DNA from 2 places in the Caulobacter sp. CCG-8 genome. Region 2 is predicted to be linked to the other one. Evidence: riboswitches for the same ligand, from Rfam matches in the RefSeq annotation. Region 2 holds a riboswitch; the other holds the start of a gene.
The links. Region 2 has a riboswitch for ZMP and ZTP ahead of purH (bifunctional phosphoribosylaminoimidazolecarboxamide formyltransferase/IMP cyclohydrolase). Riboswitches for the same ligand answer to the same signal wherever they lie in the genome.

Region 1 (7,639 bases), on a different contig from region 2:
CGCCAAGGTCGACATCAACGACGAAGGCATCGTGAAGGTCTCGGCCTCGGACGGCGCCAAGATCAAGGCCGCCGTGGACTGGATCAAGTCGATCACCCAGGAAGCGGAAGTCGGCGCGATCTACGACGGCAAGGTCGTCAAGGTCGTCGACTTCGGCGCCTTCGTGAACTTCTTCGGCGCCAAGGACGGCCTGGTCCACGTCAGCCAGATCAGCAACGAGCGGGTGGCCAAGCCCTCGGACGTGCTGAAGGAAGGCCAGATCGTGAAGGTCAAGCTCCTGGGCTTCGACGATCGCGGCAAGACCAAGCTGTCGATGAAGGTCGTCGACCAGGAAACCGGCGAAGACCTGTCCAAGAAGACCGAAGTGACCCCGGAGGAAGCCGTCAACACCTGAGGGTGATGGCGTCTCCATCGTGAGGCTTCAGCAGCGGGCGGCTCCGAAAGGGGCCGCCCGTTTTGCGTTTGGAGGTGTGCTTGCCCCATCTCAACCTCCGTCATCCCGGGCCTTGTGCCCGGGACCCCTGGTTCAGCTTGCACGTGAAACGCCATGGCGCGCGGGCGCGCCACCCTTCCGCACTTGCAGCGGACAGAGGGGTTTCGGGCGCAAGGCCCGGAATGACGGCGAGTAGGAGGGAGCGAAGAAGAAGGGCCCCTAACCCTTCTTCTTCGGCTTCGTGGCGATCGCCGGCGCCATCGGCGTCACGGTCACCACCGCATCGTCCGCCGCGCCGTTGCCGCCCCGGCAGGCGGCCAGCTTGAAGTCCAGGTCCATGCAGACCCAGACCTCGGTCAGGCGGCCTTCCTTGACGCGCACGTTCAGGCCCTCGGCGGTCATGCCGCGATTGCCCTTCAGGAACGCCCTGCGGATCTCGCCCGCGGTCATCGTGCCTTCGGGGCCCGGCTTGAGGTCCGGGACCTTCAGGCCCTGGCGCACTTCGCGGGCCTTCTTGAAATAGGCCTCGGGCGTGTCCCACTGGCAGGCGCCGTGGGCCTGCCACTCGTGCTGCAGCAGCCAGGGCGAGGGGGTCATGCAGAGATTGGCCAGCACGGTCGCCGCGCTCATCGGCGGGCTGGGCTTGCAGTAGCGCGGGTGGACCTTGTCCGGCCCGTTCGGCCACAGGCCGTGCACGGTGAAGCCGAAGCTGTTGGTCTGGCACTGGATGATCTTGTTCGACTCCGGAATGCCCGCGCGGCAGGCCTCGGGCGACCAGAACAGGGCCAGCAGATAGGCGGCGGTGGGGACGTCGGTGTGGATTTCGCCGGCGGGCGGCTTCTCGGCGGGCGCCGGGATCACGCTGGGCGGGACCGTGCAGGCCTTCAGGCTCGAGGCGTGGGCGGCGCCGGCCAGGGCCAGCGAGGCAAGGGCAGTGGCGATGACCTGGAAGGCCTTGGACGACAGCATGGCAGAACTCCAGCGCTAGCTGACGCTTCTCTAGCACGGCTTGGCCAACCTAAAACTCCGCTCATCCCGGCGAATGCCGGGACCCAGATCCCTTAGTGGCGAGGGATGATTGGAGGGTCTTGGCGCTCGTGGCGTCAGCCTCAAAGCCATTCCATCTGGGTCCCGGCATTCGCCGGGATGAGCGGATAAAGAGAGATCAGCGCCGCGCCTCGGTGGCCATGCGCACGGCCAGGCCGCCCAGGACCGTGGCCATCAGCCAGCGCTGGATCAGGGCGAAGCTGGGGCGCGTGGCCAGGAAGGTCGCGATGGTCCCCGCCGCCAGGCAGATGCAGCCGTTGACCGTCAGGCTGATGACGATCTGGCTGCCGCCCAGGGCCAGGGACTGGCCGAAGATCGCGCCCCGGTGCGGGTCGATGAACTGCGGCAGCAGCGACAGATAGAGCATCGCGGCCTTGGGGTTCAGCAGGTTGGTCAGGAAGCCCATGCTGATCAGCTTGGCGGGGCTGTCCTTGGGCAGATCGCGCACCTGGAACGGCGAGGCCCCGCCCGGCTTGATGGCCTGCCAGGCCAGCCACAGCAGGTAGAGCGCGCCGCCGAACCGCAGGATGTCGTAGGCGATGGGCGCGGCCATCAGCAGGGCGGTGATGCCCAGGGCCGCGCAGACCAGATAGACCACGAAGCCGGCGGCGGTGCCGACCAGCGACACGATCCCGGCCCAGCGTCCCTGGCAGATCGAGCGGCTGACCAGATAGATCATGTTCGGCCCGGGGGTCAGGGCCATGCCCAGGCACACGAGACAGAAGGCGATCCAGGTCTTGGCTTCGGGCATGGGCGGACTCCGCGTCAGAGGTGGGCGCCCAGGCGAACGGCTCGTGACGTCCGCGCTCCCTCAGGGTGCTCCCTGTGATCGCCAGTCACGCGGACGCCGGTTGTGTACACCGGTTCGCGGTGAAGGTTGAGACCAGCTTTGCTGAAGGCGGCCGGCACGCGCCCTGACAGGGCCGGGGACATGCCCTTGGGCGTGTCCCCTGATCTCGCGGCGCCGGCATTGGGGACACGCGCGAGCGCATGTCCCCTCTCCGCGTATTTCTGCGAATGATTATCATTGCACACCGGCAACGCTCCAGATAAGAACGCGTCGCAATTACGACAAAGGGCCGCGCTCCTCCGACGGCCTTGCTGGGGTTATTCGATGAACAAGAATTCCAAGCCCGCCGTCGCCGGCGTCCGCAGCCAGACCCGCGCCGCGCTGGGCGTCGCCGCCGTCGCCGGTCTGGCCGGCCTGTCCCTGGCCCCCGCCGCGTTCGCCGCCGCGCCCGAGGCCGACGCCGCCGCCGACGCGGCGATCGCCACCGCCGGTCCCGCCGACAGCGCCACCGAGGTCTCGGGCGTCAAGGTCGACGGCAAGCGCAACACCGAGGTCCAGTCGCCCAAGCTGACCGCGCCGCTGGTCGACACGCCCAAGGCCATCACGGTCATCCCGCGCAAGATCATCGAGCAGACCGCCGCCACCTCGCTGCAGGACATCCTGCGCACCTCGCCCGGCATCACCTTCGGGGCGGGCGAGGGCGGCCAGCCCCTGGCCGACCGTCCGTTCATCCGCGGCCAGTCCAGCGCCAACGACGTCTTCGTCGATGGCCTGCGCGACAGCGGCGGCCAGACCCGCGAAGTGTTCAACCTCGAGCAGGTCGAGGTCGTGAAGGGCCCCGACAGCGCCTACAGCGGCCGCGGCTCGGGCGGCGGCAGCATCAACCTGACGTCCAAGAGCCCCAAGGCCGACGATTTCGTCCGCGCCTCGATCGCCGGCGGCACCGACAGCTACGTCCGCGCCACCGCCGACCTGAACCACCAGATCAACGACAGCGTCGCCGTCCGCCTGAACCTGCTGGGCACCCAGGGCGACACGCCCGGCCGCGACGCCGTGGACTTCGACCGCTGGGGCGCGGCCGCGTCGATCGCCGCGGGCCTGGATGGTCCGACCCAGATGACGCTGAGCTACTACCACCTCGACAGCAACGCGATGCCCGACTACGGCATCCCGCTGTTCACCAAGGTCCCCGGCGTGCCCCGCACGGACTCGGGCATCCTGGACGTCGACTACAGCAGCTTCTACGGCCTCAAGGCCCGCGACTATCAGAAGACCAAGGCCGACATCGCCACCTTCGCGGTCGATCACGCGATCAACTCGAATCTCGGCGTGCGCCAGGTGGTCCGCTGGTCCAAGACGCTCAACGACTACATCGTCACTAATCCCGGCGACGGCGGCGCGGCCCAGCTGATCGGCGGCCAATGGTGGATGAAGCGCGGCACCAAGACCCGCTGGAACCCGGTCGAGACCATGGCGGCCAACACCGACTTCCACGGCAAGTTCGACACCGGCGCCTTCAGCCACAGCTTCGACCTCGGGATCGAGCTGAGCCGCGAGGAAAACCTCAACGCCACCTATTCGACCTACACCACGTCGGGCTCGGCCTGTCCGGCGGGCTTCAACATGGGCACCAACGCCACCAATCTGGGCCAGGGCGACTGCACCCTGGTCTACGCCCCCAATCCGAACGATCCCTGGACCGGCATCATCAATCGCAGCCCGGCCAACCGCAATGTCTCCAAGACCGCCGCGATCTATGGCTTCGACACCATCAAGTTCGGCGACAGGTGGCTGCTGAACCTGGGCCTGCGCCACGACCACTATGAGAGCGCCGGCTACGACTACGCCAGCTTCACCCAGAACCAGGGCGCGTTCTCGGGCGGCACGATCACCTACCGCCAGGGCGAATGGGACTTCACCAGCTACCAGGCCGGCCTGGTCTTCAAGCCGACCGAGGACTCCAGCCTCTACATCTCATACGGCACGGCCTCGACCCCGCCGGGCGTCCAGGGCGGCGACCAGAACAGCAACGGCATCACCGGCACGGTCGGCACGACGCCCAACCAACTGCTGGAGCCGGAAGACACCGAAAGCTTCGAGGCCGGCGGCAAGTGGACGCTGTTCAACGACACGCTGGCCCTGTCGGGCGCGGTCTTCAAGACCACCCGCAAGAACGCCCTGATCCAGATCAACAACGGCGTGTTCGCCCAGGTGGGCGAGACGCAGGTCAAGGGCGTGGAGCTGGGCATCTCGGGCAACATCACGCCCAAGTGGCAGGCTTTCGGCGGCTACACCTACATGGACAGCGAGCTGGTTCATGGCGCGGTGACGATCCAGTCGGGCACCGGGGCGATCATCCCCAACATCAACGAGGGCGACCCGCTGGCCAACACGCCCAAGAACAGCTTCAGCCTGTTCACGACCTATCGGGTGACGCGCAAGCTCTCGGCCGGCGGCGGGGCCTACTACGTCTCCAAGATGTTCGGCGGCAACCAGGGCGGCGCGGGCGGCGGGACCAACGCGGTCTACGCGCCCGACTACTGGCGCTTCGACGCCTTCGCCAGCTACGTCGTCAACGACAAGGTCGACCTGCAGCTGAACGTCCAGAACGTCGGCGACGAGCGCTACATCATGCGCACCAACGGCGTCCACCACGCCGACCCGGCCCCCGGCCGGCAGGCGATCCTGACCTTGAACGTCAAGTACTGAGCCTTCTCCTCCCCGGAGTGCTCGTCCTGACGTTCAAAGCCTCGCCCGGGAGCGGCCCCTCCCGGGCGAGGCCATATCTCTGCCCACCATTTATCCTTCGGATAAATGGCGGATTTTCAACGGTTTAGAGCGCGACGGGCGCCAAAACCGGCTTCCACTTTTGGCTGTCGCGCTCTAGGAGTCGGGTCATGATGATCCAGATCCCCGACGTCCTGACGCCCGACCAGGTCGCCCACTGCCGCGCGGTGCTGGACGCCGCCGACTGGATCGACGGCAACGCCACCTCGGGCTTCCAGGCGGCGATGGCCAAGAACAACCAGCAGCTGCCGCAGGACGGGGCCGCCGCCCGCGAGGTCGGGGCGATCATCGTCCAGGCCCTGCAGGCCAATCGCCTGTTCGTCGCGGCCGCCCTGCCGCGCACCATCCTGACGCCGCTGTTCAACCGCTACGGCGCGGGCATGGGCTTCGGCGACCACATCGACAATTCGATCCGCCGCGACCCGGTCACCGGCCAGACCCTGCGCACGGACCTGTCGATCACCGTCTTCCTCAGCGACCCCGAGGCCTATGACGGCGGCGAGCTGGTGGTCGAGGACGCCTATGGCAGCCACGTGGTCAAGCTGACGGCGGGGGCGGCGATCCTCTATCCGGCCTCCAGCCTGCACCACGTCACCGAGGTGACGCGCGGCGTGCGCACCGCCAGCTTCTTCTGGATCCAGAGCCTGGTGCGCGACGACGCCAAGCGCGCCCTGCTGCTGGACATGGACGTGTCGATCCAGCGCCTGTCGATGGCGGTGGGGACCGACGACCCGTCGGTGCTGTCCCTGACCGGGAGCTACCACAACCTCCTGCGGATGTGGGCCGAGGTCTGACGCACGGTCGGCGAACAATGATCGCCGACGCCAACCATAAGTTTACCCTTGAGCTTCACCATCCGCGCTCCGTCCCTTGGAGCCGCGATGACCTCGCCCCCCAAATCCCCACGGTTGAGCGATGCGGAAAGCGCGCAATGGTTCTTCGACCATTCGCACGACCTGTTCGCCGTGGTGTCGAGGGGGCGGTTCGCCACGGTCAATCCGGCCTGGACCCGGGTGACCGGCTGGACCCGCCAGGAGCTGATCGGCCGGCCGGCCTCCAGCTTCGTCCATCCGGACTCGCGCCAGGACTTCATCGAGACCGCCGGCCTGATCCGCGCCTCGGGCGAGGCCGTCAACCGCCTCAAGGTGACCTGCAAGAACGGCGGCTGGGTGTGGCTGGAGGGGCGCTCGCGCCTGGGGCCCAACGGCGAGATGATCGGCGCCCTGCGCGACGTCACCGCCGACATGGCCCGCCGGGCCGAGATCGCCGCCGCCCGCCAGACCCGCGAACTCCTGGCCTCGTCGGCCGGCATCGGGGTCTGGAGCTACGAACCGCACGGCCAGCACATCGAGTGGTCGCGCGACATCTTCAACGCCACGGGCCTGGAGCCCGAGGACGTGGCCCAGCCCGACCAGTTCTTCGACCGCCTGGACCCCGCCGAGCAGGAGAACCTGCGCGCGGCCTTCGACCAGGCGGTGCGCACCGGCGAAGGCGGCACCATCGAGCACCGGCTGCGCGGCGCCGGGGACCAGTGGTTCACCTACCGCGCCACCTTCCGCACCGAACCGCGGGCCGACGGCCTGTTCGCCCTGAAGGGCATCTCGCAGAACGTCACCGACGTGGCCCGCACCCGCGACGCGGCCGTCTGGGGCGAGCGCCAGGCCCGGCGACTGGTCGAGGAAGCCCCGTTCGCCGTGGCGCTCTACGACCGCGACCTGCGCCTGCAGGTGGTCAGCCCGCGCTTCCTGGAAATCTTCCAGGCCACCGAGGCCCAGATCATCGGCCGCAGCCTGCACGAGCTGACCTCCGGCAGCCGCCGGCGCTTCGTCCGGGCCGTCGAGCGCGCCCTGACCGGCGAGACGATCGTGCGCCGCGAGGACCAGCTGCACGACGGCCTGGGCCGCAGCCACACCCTGCGCTGGGAGGCCCGCCCCTGGTGCGACGCCCAGGGCCGGATCGTCGGCGTGATCACCTATATGGACGATGTCACGGCCCTGTCGGAGGCCCGCCGCGAGGCGCGCGCCAACGCCCGGCGGCTGCGCGTGGCCCTGGGCGCGGCCCATGCCGGGGTCTACGAGATCGACCACGCGGGCAAGACCTTCTGGGGCTCGCCGGAGTTCCATCGCATCCTGGGCCGCCGGGTCACCTATGACGACGTACGCAGCGCCGTCTGGCCGATGATCCATCCCGACGACGTCACGGCGGTCTACGACGCCGCCGACAGCTGGCGGGGGAACGAAGGCCATCTGGACTCCCGGGGCCGCTCGTTCGACGTGCGGGTGATGACGCCCGACGGCGACGGCAAGTGGATCCGCATCTTCCACGAGGTGCGCAGCGACGCGAGCGGCCGCATCCGCAAGGCCTTCGGCCTGATCCTGGACATCGACGAGAAGAAGCGGGCCGAGCTGGCCCTGGTCGAGGCCGAGCGCGCCGCCCAGGCCGCCAACGAGGCCAAGGCCCAGTTCCTGGCCAATATGAGCCACGAGATCCGCACCCCGATGAACGGGGTGCTGGGGGTGATGCATCTGCTCAAGCGCGAGAAGCTGCCGGGCGAGGCCGACAACCTGCTGGGCGAGGCCCTG
Region 2 (7,639 bases):
CCAGCTTGTCGGCGGCCTCGATCACCTCGGGGTCGCGCATTGAGCCGCCCGGCTGGATGATCGCCGTCGCCCCGGCCTCGGCGGCCTGGATCAGGCCGTCCGCGAACGGGAAGAAGGCTTCCGAGGCGCAGGCGCAGCCCTTCAGGTCCAGGCCGAAGTCGGCGGCGCGCAGGGCCGCGATCCGGGCCGAGTCCTTGCGGTTCATCTGGCCGGCCCCGACGCCCAGGGTCTGGCCGGCGCGGGCGTAGACGATGGCGTTGGACTTGACGTGCTTGCCGACGGTGAAGGCGAACAGCATGTCGCGCACTTCCTCGTCCGTGGGCTGACGCTGGGTGACGATCTTCAGGTCGGAGGCGGTGATGCGCGCGTCATCACGGGATTGCACCAGGAAGCCGCCGGCCACCGACTTGAAGGTGTCGCCGGTCGACAGGGCGTCCGGCAGGCCGCCGGTGACCAGCAGGCGCAGGTTCTTCTTGGCGGCGAACACGGCGACGGCGTCGTCGTCGGCTTCCGGGGCGATCACCACCTCGGTGAAGATCTCGACCACGGCCTCGGCCGCCTCGCGGGTCAGGCGGCTGTTGACGGCGACGATGCCGCCGAAGGCGCTGGTGGGATCGCAGGCCAGGGCCCGCTCATAGGCCTCGCGCTGGGTCTTGCCGACGGCCACGCCGCAGGGATTGGCGTGCTTGATGATCGCCACGGCCGGGCCCTGGGCCGGATCGAACTCGGCGATCAGCTCGAAGGCCGCGTCGGTGTCGTTGATGTTGTTGTAGCTGAGTTCCTTGCCCTGCAGCTGGGTGGCCGTGGCCACGCCCGGACGCGGGTTGGGGAAGGTGTAGAAGGCGGCCTTCTGGTGTGGATTCTCGCCGTAGCGCATGGTCTGGCGCAGCTCGCCGGCGATGCTCTTGCGGGCCGGGAAGTCCTGGCCCAGCTGGGCGGCGAACCAGGTCGAGATCGCCGCATCATAGGCCGCGGTGCGGGCATAGGCGCGAGCGGCCAGGGTCTTGCGCAGGACCAGGGTGGTCCCGCCGGCCTTCAGGGCCTCCAGCACTTCGGCGAGGTCCGATGGGTCGGTGCAGACGGCGACATAGCCGTGGTTCTTGGCCGCCGAGCGGATCATGGCCGGGCCGCCGATGTCGATGTTCTCGACGCACTCCTCGTAGGAACCGCCCTTCGCGACCGTGGCCTCGAACGGATAGAGGTTCACGTACAGGATATCGATGCCGCCGATGCCGTGGTCGGCCATGGCCTTGGCGTGCTCGGGGGCGTCGCGCACGCCCAGCAGCCCGCCGTGCACGATCGGGTGCAGGGTCTTGACCCGGCCGTCCATCATCTCGGGGAAGCCCGTCAGGTCCGAGACGTCCTTGACCGGCAGGCCGGCCGCGGCGATGGCGGCCTTGGTGCCGCCGGTCGAGACCAGCTCGACGCCCGCCTCGTGCAGGACCTTGGCGGCCTCGACCAGGCCGGTCTTATCGGAGACCGACAGCAGGGCGCGCTTGGGGGCGACGAGATCGGGGGCGGACGGATAGTCGGGGGCGGCGGGCACGGCGGACTCCTGGCTGGTCTGGTTGGACGAGAAAACGGAGCCCAGGCGCGCGGCATATGAGGTCCGCGCTCCCCGATGGTTGCCCATCACTAGCGCCAGTCACGCGAACGCGCGGAAAATACGGGGGAGGCGAGAGGAGTCAATCGGGGTCGGGGCCTCCTCCACAGGGGGAGAACCGGGCTACCCCAGCCGCACCGGCAGCACCGCCCGCGCGCCGTCCGCCGCGAAGGTCAGTTCCGGCCGGCCGCCCAGGTCGCCGGCAAGGCCGCGCTCCAGCAGGCGGGTGCCGAAGCCCCGGCGTTCGGGGGGCTGCACCGGCGGCCCGCCGCGCTCGGTCCATCTCAGGACCGCCCGGTCCTCGGCCGTCTGCTCCCAGGCGACGTCCACCCGGCCGCCCGCCGCCGACAGGGCGCCGTACTTGGCCGCGTTGGTGGCCAGCTCGTGCATGGCCAGGGCCAGGGACAGGGCGGTGCTGGCGCCCACCCGCAGGGCGGGGCCGCTGACCGCCACCCGGTCGGGATCCTGGTCGTCGACGAACGGCGCCAGGCCCTGGCGGACGATGTCGTCCAGGGCCGCGCCCTCCCAGCTCTCGCGGGTCAGCACGTCGTGGACGGCCGACATCGCCAGCAGCCGCCCGATCAGCCGCTCGCGCACGGCCTCGACCGCCTCTTCCGGCCGCAGGGTCTGGCGGACGATCGACTGGACCGAGGCCAGGGTGTTCTTCACGCGGTGGTTCAGCTCGTTGATCAGCAGGCGCTGGCGGGCCTGGGCCGTCTTGGTCTCGGTCATGTCCATCGCCATGCCGATATAGCCCTGGAACTGGCCCTGGGCGTCGATCTGCGGTCGGGCGTTGGCGACCATCCAGCGATAGTTTCCGTCGCCTCCCAGGAACCGCGCCTCGAAGCCGTAGGCCGTCGGCCCGCCCTCGGCGGTGCGCGCCGCCGCCCGTCGGGCGCCGACCCCGGGGATGTCGTCGGGATGGATCAGGCCGATCCAGGCGTCGCCCAGCAGGTCGGCCGGCGCCACCCCGGTGTATTCGCCGAAGGCTTCGTTGGCGAAGGTGATCCCGCCCTCCACCGAGGTCATCCACACCGGGGCCGGCGCGGAATCGGCCATGGCGCGGAACCGGGCCTCGCCCTCGCGCAGGCGTTCCTCGGCGCGCTTGCGTTCGGTGATGTCGGTGTGCACGCCGATCCATTCGCGGATCGAGCCGTCGGCCTCCAGGGCGGCGACGGCGCGGATGGCGAAGTCGCGCCACACCCCGTCGTGGCGACGCACCCGATGCTCGAAGGTGAAGGGGCCGCCCCGGGCGACGGCCTCGTTCCACGCCCGGATCGTCGGCTCGGCGTCGTCGGGATGGACGGCGTCGGCCCAGCCGAAGCCCTGATAGTCGTCGTGCGCCTGGCCGGTCAGGCTGGCCCAGCCGGGCTGGTCGCCGACCATCCGGCCCGAGGCGTCGTTGGTCCACAGGATGCCGTCGACGGCGCCGATGGCGGCGCGGAACCGCGCCTCGCTGGCGGCCAGCCGTTCATGCACCTCGACCCGGTCGGTGATGTCGCGGATGAAGCCCAGGAACAGGAGAGCGTCCGGATCGCCGAACGCGGCCAGGGACACCTCGATCGGGATCTCGCTGCCGTTCTTGCGCACCGCCATCAGCTGCGAGCCCTGGCGCGCGGCCGGCGGCTCGGCCAGGGCCAGGCGCTTGGTCAGCAGTTGCCGGTAGTGGGCCTGATGGCGCAGCGGGGCCAGCAGGTCGATCAGGCCCCGGCCCAGGACCTCGTCGCGCGGCCAGCCGAAGGCCGCCTCGGCGCGGGCGTTCCAGTCCAGGATCACGCCCTTGGCGTCCATGACGACGACGGGGTCGATCGCGGTGTTCAGGATGGGCCGCAGGGCGGCGAGGCTCGACATCTGCCCCTCCCTCAGCCGACGCGGTCGAAAACAGCTACAGGACAGGGTGGGGGCTGTGAATTCCGCGCTCCGGCGGGCGCGTGGGACGTAATGTCGCAGGGGATCAGTGATCCGTCGCCCGGGCCAGCTTCCAGCGGATCTTGGCGCCCTTCTCGGGACGGACCTGGCTCTTGAGCACGATGGCGCCGGCGGGGCGGGCGTGGCCGTGGTCGAAATGGGCCGAGGGGGTGATGGCCACATCGACCGCGTCGTTGCGCAGCCACCAGCCGACGTTGGACGGCCCCTTGATCAGCACGCTCTTGCCGTCGCGCGCCAGCGAGGCGCGGGCGTCCGGATGCAGGTGGAAGGTGACCGAGAACGGCAGGTAGCGGCGCGGACCGTCGGGATTGGCCGAGCCGATCGGGATCAGGCTGTCCTCGCCGCGCAGCTCGTCGGCCTTGAGGTCCAGGAACAGCCGCCGGGCGTGGGTTAGGCCCAGGCGCCGCCAGCCGTCGTGGACGATGTCCAGCCACACCCCGACGTCGGCGTCGTGGCGCTTGACCTCGACCTCGGTCGCGCCGTCGACCAGCCACGGGCCCAGGGCGTCGGCGCGCCAGCCCGACAGCGGCCGGCCGGCCGAGCCGTCGCCCACCGACACGGTCGAGGCGGCGGACGAAAGCCGGAAGGCGTTGGCGCCGGTCGCTTCCGGACTCCAGCCGCAGCTGGTGATCAGCCGGTCCTTGCCGAACACGATCTCGACCGCGGCCGGCTGGGCGCAGGCGGTGACGCTGAGCACGCCCGTGGCCGGCGGCCCGGCGTCGGCCATCACCTGGAGGCTGCCGCCCTGCATCTTCTGATAGCCGACATGCGGCGCGCTCTGCGGCGGGCGCGGGCCGTGGTCGTCATGGGCCAGGGCCGCAGCGATCCGCTTCGGCTCGATCGCCTCGCCGCCCTGGAACGCGGCCAGATGACCGTCGGCCAGGGCGAAGAAGCGCACCGACGAGCTCAGGCGGTCGATGGCGCGGGTCAGGGCCTCGGGGACGGGACGGCCGCGCTGGCCCAGGGCGTCGTCCAGGGTCAGCAGGTCGAACAGCAGCTCCAGCCCGGCCTCCGGCGAGCGGCTGGCGTGGCCGCCGTCGGGCAGGACGACCAGGTCCAGCAGGGCGTGGACGCGCTTGAGGCCCTGGGCCGTCAGCCGGTCGCTGGCCTTGCCGGTCAGGGCGCAGCCGGCGATGGCCACCACCACGGCCCGCTCCAGCCGGCGCTCGGGCGCGTCGGAGGCCTTGAGCAACTGGCGCGCCCCGCGGGCGATGTCCTGCGTCATGGCCGAGATCTCGGCGTCGGACGCTTCGGGGGCCAGGGCCTTGGCGGCGCAGGCCAGGTGGAAGGTGCGCCGCTCCAGCCGCTCGCCGCTCCACGAGAAGGCGTTCCAGGTCCCGAACACCCGCCGCCAGTCCTGCAGCAGCCGCAGGGCCAGGCGCGACGATCCGGGGCCGGCGGCCAGCAGGTGCGGCAGCCAGTCGAAGCCGTGCAGGGCGGTGGCGAACTGGCGGGTCGGGCTGGGCTGGTCGAAGGGGTCGCCGGTCTCGCCCAGCCGCAGGGCGCCGCCGTCCAGCACCAGCAGGCCGTCCAGCAGCTGGCGGCCGCGGTCGGGATCGACGGGACGGGGATCGTGGGGATGGCCGGCCAGGCCGACCGGCCTGGGCCGGCTGATCGAGGCGCGGTGCGGCGGCGAGCCGAACCATTCGCGTTCCAGGTTGCCCTTGATCGCCGCGCCGAGGGCCTTGAGCGTCACGCCCTTGGTGCGGGCTCCGCGGCCACGGGCTCCAGAGCCACGGGAGGAGGGGCCGCCGGCGAGGGCGGAGGACTTGCGGCTGGAACCTGTCGCGGGAGCCCCCTCCATGCCGCTGGATCAGCCGCCCTTCAGGGCGCGGATGTTGCCGGCATAGGCGGAGGGGCCGCCCTTGAACACCGCCGAGCCGGCGACCAGGGCCGTGGCCCCCGCCGCCACGCACTGCGGGGCGGTGACCGGGGTGACGCCGCCGTCGACCTCCAGGATGATGTCGAGGCCGGCCTTGTCGATCATCCTGCGCAGGGCCTCGACCTTGCGCAGCTGGCCGGGGATGAAGCTCTGGCCGCCGAAGCCGGGATTGACCGACATCACCAGCAGGAGATCGACGTCCTCGAGGATCCACTCGACGTGGTCGATCGAGGTCGAGGGGTTGAAGACCACCCCGGCCTTGGCCCCCAACTCGCGGATGCGCTTGAGGCTGCGGTGCAGGTGAGGGCCGGCTTCCGGATGGATGCTGATCAGGTCGGCGCCGGCGGCGCGGAAGGCCTCCAGGTACGGATCGGCCGGGCTGATCATCAGGTGGACGTCGAACGGGATCTTGGCGTGCGGCCGGATCGCCCGAACGACATCCGGGCCCAGGGTGATGTTGGGCACGAAATGGCCGTCCATCACGTCGACATGCACCCAGTCGGCGCCGGCCGCCTCGATGGCGGCGACCTCTTCGCCCAGCTTGGCGAAGTCGGAGGCGAGGATGGACGGGGCGATCAGCGGCGCGGTCATGGGTCCCTGGCTTAGCTGTGTCGGGCTCACGCCACAAGCGAGTGCTTCGCCCGGAAGCTTAACGCACTCATCCGCCTCAAGGTTGTCGTCCGCAAGCGCGGAGCTTGGGCCGGGACGCCGGCTTTCCAGGCTACCGTTTGACGAATCGCGCCGCGAAGAAGCCGTCCAGTCCGCCCTCGCGGTGGTGGGGCAGGATTCGCAGCGTGCCGCGCGCCGTCAGGCTGGCGGCCGGGGCGCCGCCTTCCTCCGGGGCGATGGGGTCCAGGGCCATGTCCGGACGGCGGGCCAGGAAGGCCTCGACCTGGGCCTCGCCCTCTTCCGGCTCCAGCGAGCAGACGCAGTAGACCAGGCGGCCGCCGGGCTTCAGGCGGCCGGCGGCGCTGTCGAGCAGGCGGCTCTGGACGGCGGCCAGGCTGGCCACGTCGCCGGGGCGGGCGGCCCACAGCACGTCCGGATGGCGGCGGAAGGTGCCGGTGGCCGAGCAGGGCGCGTCCAGCAGCACGGCGTCGAAGGTCCGCGCGTCCTCCCAGGCCCCGGCGTCGGCGGCGACCACCTCGGCGGTCAGGGAAAGGCGGGCCAGGTTCTCGGTGACGCGCTGCAGGCGGGCTGCCGAGCGGTCGACGGCCACGGTCTGCGCGCCGGCGGCGGCCAGCTGCATCGTCTTGCCGCCGGGCGCGGCGCAGAGGTCGAGCGCGGTCTGTCCGGCCTTCACGTCCAGCAGGCGGGCGGGGATGGCGGCGGCGGCGTCCTGCACCCACCAGGTCCCCTCGTCGAAGGCCGGCCAGGCCGAGACGTCGCCCCGGCGCTCGGTGCGCAGCGTGCCGCCGGGCAGGATCTGGCCTTCCAGCCGGGCGGCCAGGTCGGCCGCGTCGGCGCCGGGCTTCAGCGACAGGTCGGTGGCCGGCTCGAAGGCGATCTGGCCGGCGACGGCGTCGGCGGTCTCCTTGCCCCAGGCGCCGACCCAGCGGGCGTAGAGCCACGGCGGGGCCAGGTCCTCGGCGGCGTCGGACAGGCCGCCGTCGCGCAGGAGGCCGCGCAGCACCGCGTTGACCAGGCCCTTGAACGGGCGGCTGGTCTTGTTGGCGCCGGCCAGCTCGACGCTGGTGGCGACGGCGGCGAAGGCCGGCACCTCCAGGAAGAAGGCCTGGGTCGCGCCCAGGCGCAGCAGGTTGCGCACGCGCGGCGGCGGCTCCTTGGCCAGCTTGCCGGCCAGGGCGCGGTCGATGGGCCCCAGATGGCGCAGGGCGGCCATGGCGAGGGCGCGCGCGAAGGCCCGCTCGCGCGGTTCCAGAAAGCGGAAGGCGTTGGCCGAGGCGGCTTCGTCGAGCCCGCCGCGCCGCGACAGGGCCGCGTCGATGAGGGCAAGGGCGCCTTCCCGTGCCGGGAGGCCGTCGTTGAGTTCCTGAGTCACCCGCTCGCCGTGCCCAAAGGCGACGGCGAGCGCAAGCGGAATCAGGCCGCGGCCGGTTTGCGCACCAGGCTCGTGATCACCGTCACGCCGAACAGCAGGAAGCCGGCGACGGTGCAAAGCCCGCCCACCGCCAGCAGCGGCCCGTAGATCGAGACAGGTCCGACCTGGCCCAGATACATGAAGAGGCCGCTGATCATGCAGATCACGCCCACGTTCGACAGGG

Region 1: linked by a shared signal. The riboswitch ahead of WAE60_RS21745 (LysE family translocator) and the one ahead of purH (bifunctional phosphoribosylaminoimidazolecarboxamide formyltransferase/IMP cyclohydrolase) in region 2 are both predicted to bind ZMP and ZTP.

Annotation. Positions count from the first base shown of each region.
Region 1 covers NZ_JBBEUD010000028.1:39,176-46,814, reverse strand. The annotation lists gene pnp (polyribonucleotide nucleotidyltransferase) at 1-394, shown strand, start outside; gene WAE60_RS21750 (ribonuclease T) at 653-1,402, opposite strand; gene WAE60_RS21745 (LysE family translocator) at 1,599-2,231, opposite strand; ZMP/ZTP riboswitch at 2,251-2,330, opposite strand; gene WAE60_RS21740 (TonB-dependent siderophore receptor) at 2,595-4,979, shown strand; gene WAE60_RS21735 (Fe2+-dependent dioxygenase) at 5,168-5,851, shown strand; gene WAE60_RS21730 (PAS domain S-box protein) at 5,939-7,639, shown strand, end outside.
Region 2 covers NZ_JBBEUD010000011.1:100,758-108,396, forward strand. The annotation lists gene purH (bifunctional phosphoribosylaminoimidazolecarboxamide formyltransferase/IMP cyclohydrolase) at 1-1,546, opposite strand, end outside; ZMP/ZTP riboswitch at 1,579-1,659, opposite strand; gene WAE60_RS12625 (PAS domain S-box protein) at 1,727-3,454, opposite strand; gene WAE60_RS12630 (heparinase II/III family protein) at 3,558-5,336, opposite strand; gene rpe (ribulose-phosphate 3-epimerase) at 5,346-6,005, opposite strand; gene WAE60_RS12640 (RsmB/NOP family class I SAM-dependent RNA methyltransferase) at 6,136-7,416, opposite strand; gene WAE60_RS12645 (hypothetical protein) at 7,458-7,639, opposite strand, start outside.